Regions from separate parts of the Roseateles sp. FW301-B2 genome, predicted to be linked through region 2. Evidence: predicted binding sites of a transcription regulator. Region 2 holds the regulator's gene; the other holds the start of a gene.
What was found. The regulator FliA, encoded in region 2, starts transcription of late flagellar genes. The targets are predictions, from matches to a motif close to CTAAAGTTTNNNNNNNNNNNGCCGNTA.
Positions count from the first base shown of each region.

Region 1 (2,840 bases), on a different contig from region 2:
TCGGCGCGATCACCTCGACGGGCGGGGCCGCCGGGCGCGCGGCGCGCGCGGCGGCCGGAGACAGTGCGGGCAGGGCCGGCAGCGCAGGGATGGGCGTGATGGAGGAGGCCATGAGTTCGAGGCATCGAAGGGCTCAAAACAAAAAAACCCGGCGCTCGCACGCCGGGTTTCTCGCTTGCAGGCAGTGCCTTGGCGGTATTACTGCAGCAGCGACATGACCAGGCCGGACATGCTGTTGCTCTGCTTCAGCATCGACGAGCCGGCTTGCATCAGCATCTGCTTGGTCGTCATGTTCGAGGTCTCGGTGGCGTAGTCCACGTCCATGATGCGGCCACGGGCCTGGGCGGCGTTGGTGCTGACGTTCTGCAGGTTGTTGTAGACATGGTCCAGGCGGTTGGCCGCGGCACCCATGCCGGCGCGGATCTTGCCGATCGTGTCCAGCGCGGTGTTGACCTTGTCGATCGCGCCATTGGCGCTGGCGGCATTGATTTCGGTGCCGGCGGCGCCGCCCGGGGCGGTGTACTTGGCGCTGACGGCGGTCAGGTCGGTGCCGGCCTGGGTGAAGTCGGCGCTGATGTCCACGGTCATCTTCTCGCTCGACGAAGCGCCGATCTGGAAGGTCACCGCTGCGGCCATGGTGCCGCCCACCAGCAGCTTGCTGCCGCCGAAGCTGGTGTTGTTCATGATGTTGTTCAGCTCACCGCCCAGGGCGTCGTACTCGGCCTGCATGGCGTCGCGATCCTTGGTGGTGGACGAACCGCTGGCGGACTCGGTAGCCAGGTCCTTCATGCGCAGCAGGATGTTCGAGACTTCGTTCAGCGCGCCTTCGGCGGTCTGCAGCATCGAGATGCCGTTCTGCGTGTTGCGCATCGCCACGGCCTGGCCGCGGGTCTGGGCGTCCAGACGGGTGGCGATCTGCAGGCCGGCGGCGTCGTCCATGGCGGAGTTGACGCGGAAGCCCGTGCCCAGGCGGGTCATCGAGGTGGACAGAGCGCGCTGCGAAGCGCCCAGCGAGTTTTGCGTGGAAAGAGCAGCGGCGTTGGTGTGCAGGCTAAGCATGGGAAGCTCCAGAAGTTTGTCGTCGTGATCGGACAAGTTGTCTTGCCCTCAGCCACACAAGGCGACGCGCCGCCCGCAGGACTTAAATGCCGAACGAAGAAAAACTTTGGAAACCGCCGCGGCTGCGGACTGGCCTGCCCGGAGGGACTCGAACCCCCGACCTGCTGCTTAGAAGGCAGCTGCTCTATCCAGTTGAGCTACGGGCAGTGTGTGTGTGAACAAGGCCTGCGTTCCCACGCAGGCCTTGCCCTTGATGCCCTTGAATTGTGCCATGGGCCTCGGGCAGGCCCAGCAACGGTCAAGAAGGCCGATCAGCCGATCAGCACGTTCACGATGGCGTTGCCGATGCCCATCAGCGCCGCGCCCGAGATCAGGCCCGCACAGATCGGCTCGCAGCCTTCCACCCAGCGCTTGTAGCCGGCGCTGCGGGCGTCCTTGAAGCGCTTGGAGAGCAGCCAGAACATCAGCGCGCCCAGCCACATGGCCAGGGTCGACTCGGGCGGCAGCACCACGCCCAGGCCCACCGAGACGGCGGAGATCTGGAACCGCCCCTTGCTGGCGATGCGCGCCACTTCCAGGATGATGGCGCTGACGACCGCGAAGCCCATCGCGATCAGGGCCGAGCTCGGCAGACCCTTGAGGCCCTTGGCGATGATCTCGGCCACGCCCTTCCACTGGATGGCGGCGGGCATCGCGAACTGCTCGGACACCAGGGTGGCGACCGAGCGCACGCCGTTCACATCCGGCGGCAGGAACAGCAGGAAGAACAGCGGCACGCAAGCCAGCACGCCGGCGATGATGCCGATCAGATGGCCCACCACCTGGTGGCGCGGCTTGCCGCCCAGCATGTAGCCGGGCTTGATGTCGGACAGCAGGTTGGCGGCGTTGGAGGCGATCTCCGAGGTCATGCCCGCGGGCAGCAGATTGCTGGCCGGGTTGGAGCTGTCGATCGCGCCCATGGTGAACTGGGTGATCTTGGAGAGCGAGCCGGTGGGCGTCCACGAGGTCAGCGCCATCGAGTTGGTGCAGATCACCGTCAGCACGAAGATCAGCGGCAGCGAGACCAGGGCCAGCAGCAGGGGCACGCCAAAGAATTCATGCGTGATCCAGGCACCCAGCAGGCCGAACACCGGCACGCCCACGTACGAGACCCACAGCGGCACCTCGATATGTGCCAGCAGATCGGTGCCGGCATCGGCCTTGGTCTTCTTGCCCGTCACGGACTTGAAGGCGGCGGTGAACAGCTCGGGCTTGGCGGCCAGGCTCACCAGCGAGCCCGTCACCATCATCGCCACACCCCACCACATCGACCATTGGTTGACGATCTCGGCACGCGAGATCGGCACGATGGCACCGCTGGGCGCAACGCGCTGCACGATGTCGCCCGCCTGGATCATGATGGGGGCGAGGATCACGAAGTTGATGAAGGCGCCCAGCAGGCAGCTGGTGGCCACGGCAATGCCCATCAGGCCGCCCACGCCCAGCATCGCGGCGTCGAGCGTGAAGCGCAGGCCGAGGGCGCGGAAGTCGGTGCCGAGGATCTTGGGGATCCACAGGTCCGCCTTCACCGCCGCCTGGTAGTAGTACTGGTCGAGGCGCTCGTGGAAGGTCCAGGGCTCCTTCATGCCGGCCCACTGATCCATGCGCAGCAGCTTGAACTGCAGCAGCTTCATCCAGCCGTCGCTGACGATGGCCTGGTAGGTGGCGGTGAGCACCGCCACCTTGGCGAGCAGGCGCGCCTTGTACATGCCCTCGCCGGCCTCGCCGGTGTAGAGCGAATC
Region 1 covers NZ_JBYTBE010000018.1:54,312-57,151, reverse strand. The annotation lists gene AC3WQY_RS13870 (hypothetical protein) at 1-112, opposite strand, end outside; gene AC3WQY_RS13865 (flagellin N-terminal helical domain-containing protein) at 199-1,059, opposite strand; tRNA gene AC3WQY_RS13860 (tRNA-Arg) at 1,190-1,266, opposite strand; gene AC3WQY_RS13855 (OPT family oligopeptide transporter) at 1,371-2,840, opposite strand, start outside.
Region 1: the regulator FliA is predicted to act here: its motif matches at 1,143-1,169, upstream of AC3WQY_RS13865 (flagellin N-terminal helical domain-containing protein).

Region 2 (2,840 bases):
CGCCTACGGCCGCATCCTCGGCGTGCCGGTGCATACCGCACATGACCGCGCCTCGCTGGAAGACCTGCTGGAGCTGCTCAGCGCCAAGAAGATGGTGCTGATCGACACCGCGGGCATGGCCCAGCGCGACACCCGCACCCGCGAGCTGCTGGACATGCTGGCCCACGCCAGCGTGAAGAAGATCCTGGTGGTGAATGCGGCCCAGCAGGGCGAGACCATCGACGACGTGGTGGCCGCCTGGCGCGCCAGCGAATGCCAGGGCGTGGTGCTCTCCAAGATCGACGAGGCCGTCAAGCTCGGCCCGGCGCTGGACACCATGATCCGCCACAAGCTGCGCATCATCGGCGTGGCCAATGGCCAGCGCGTGCCGGAAGACTGGCACCGCCTGTCGGCCCAGGCGCTGGTGCAGCGCGCCATGCGCAGCCAGCCCACCGCCGCCTGGCGCATGGACAACGCCGACGTGAATCTGATTTTTGCAGGGGGCCCCGCGCTGGCCGCCGGCATCCCGGCCGCCATGGGCGTCCACTGAACCCTAGACCAAGAAGTAACCCCAAGCAGGTGACTCTCATGCGCGACCACAGCACCCCCCCGCAAGACCAGGCCGACGGCCTGCGCAAGCTCTTCGCCAGCTCCCGCGTGCGCTTCGTGCCGGTGGTCAGCAACCCCCATGTGGTGGGCGGCGGCGCCTTGCTGGAGGGCCTGTGCGCGGCCTTCGCCGAGCTGGGCCTGCACACGCTGGTGATCGACGCCGGCGAGCAGGCGCCGCAGGCGGGCGAGCTGGCCGCGGTGGACCTGGCCTCCTGCGTGGAGCGCCTGTCCAAGCATGTCTCCTACCTGCCGGCGCGCGGCCTGCCGATGCGCTATATCAACGCCAACGGCTCGGCCGCCCAGTTCCTGGAGGTGGTGACCGACGCCGCGCCCTACGCCGATGTGGTGCTTTTGCACGCAAGTGCCGCCGAACTGGCCCGCGTGGTGGCTTCGCGTGAGGTGCGCCCGGTGCTCTTGGCGGATACTGACACCATGAGTGTCACCCACGCCTATGCCGGCATGAAATGGCTGGCGCAACGCGCCGGCCTGATGGTCTACAGCCTGCTGCTGGCCTGCTCGCCCCAGCTGCGCCTGGCCGACCGCATCGCTGCGCAGATCAGCAGCTGCGGCGACGGCTTCCTGGGTGCCGTGCTGCGCGACTGGGCCTGCCTGGACCCGCGCATGCCCGCCAGCAGCCCGATGAGCGCCGAGCTGCGCCATCTGGCACGTGAACTCCTGATTGCCGCACCGCCCGGCATGGTGGCCGAACCCGCCGCCGATGCCATGCCCCTGCGTCCGCGCGCCATGTGGCAGCGCCGTCCAGCCACCGTCCCGGCCCAAGGCCTGGTGATGGCCGCCAACTGATAAGCTGGAGCCGATGATGTATACCGCCAAAGGTCGCCTCGACAACTCCTCCCTGATCAAGCAGTACAGCCCGCTGGTGCGACGCCTGGCACATCAGATGATTGCCAAGCTGCCGGCCAATGTCGAGCTGGACGATCTGATCCAGGTCGGCCTGATCGGCCTCACCGACGCGCTCTCGCGCTTCGACGTGGGCCAGGGCGTGCAGTTCGAGACCTTTGCCACCCAGCGCATCCGCGGCGCCATGCTCGACGAGCTGCGCGGCGGCGACTGGATGAGCCGCGGCACGCGCCGTCAGCAGCGCACCATCGAGCAGGCTGTGCACAAGCTGGAGCAGAAGCTGGGCCGCGCGCCGCAGGAATCGGAAATCGCCGTCGAGATGGGCGTGAGCCTGACCGAGTACCAGGAATTGCTGGGCAAGGTGCGTGGCACCCAGCTTGTCTACCTGGAAGACATGAGCGGCGACGACGGCGACGAGGACTACCTCGACCGCCATGTGGCCGACGACAGCAACAACCCGATGGCCCTGCTGCAGGACCATCGCATGCGCCAGGCCCTGGTGGCCGCCATCAAGAACCTGCCGGAGCGCGAACAGTACGTGATGAGCATGTACTACGAGCACGACATGAACCTGAAGGAAATCGCCGCGGTGCTCAAGGTCACCGAGTCGCGCGTCTGCCAGCTGCACAGCCAGGCCATCGCGCGTTTGCGTGTCAAATTGCGCGAGTGGTGAGCGCCCGGCTGGCCGGGTAAGCTGCCCGTCAGCTCTGCGGCACGACCGGCCCCACAATGCCGGCGATCAGAACCATGGGGGACAGCAATGTTGCAGTGGAGTCGCCGCAAGGAATCGGCGCTAGCGCCTGAGCCTGCCTCTGCGCAGCCCGGGGCTGCGTCCTCTTCGCAATCGCTGGTGCAGCACCTCGCCCGCAGCATGTCCTCGCTCGGCAAGGACGCCGCCGAAGTGCGCGGCGCGCTCGAAGACACCCAGAAGGTCGTCACCGCCCAGGCCCAGGCCATGGCCGCCGTTTCCACCGAGCTGGGCCAGGTGCAGCAGTCGCAGCTGGCGATCGCCTCCGCCACCGACCTGACCCGCGCCGCCGTCACGCGTGCCCGCCAGGCCCTCGAGCAGGTGGGCAACGAGGTGGGCGGCATCGTGCAGACCCTGCACCAGGTGTCCGACGCCGCCTCCGAGATCACCAAGATCGCATTGCAGACCCGGCTGGTGGCCTTCAATGCCTCGGTCGAGGCCAAGCGTGCCGGCGAGGCCGGGCGCGGCTTCGGCGTGGTGGCCGATGCGGTGAAGGCGCTGGCGGCCCAGGTCGAGAGTTCCTCCAAATCCATCATGGGCACGGTGGCGCAGCTGGACGCGCGCGTCGACAAGTTCAGCCAGGAATTGCGCAGCGATGCGGCCGGTGGTGGTGGCAGCAGCATCCACCAGGCCTTTGCCGAGG
Region 2 covers NZ_JBYTBE010000032.1:35,381-38,220, reverse strand. The annotation lists gene flhF (flagellar biosynthesis GTPase FlhF) at 1-529, shown strand, start outside; gene AC3WQY_RS19325 (MinD/ParA family ATP-binding protein) at 568-1,392, shown strand; gene AC3WQY_RS19320 (RNA polymerase sigma factor FliA) at 1,409-2,122, shown strand; gene AC3WQY_RS19315 (methyl-accepting chemotaxis protein) at 2,321-2,840, shown strand, end outside.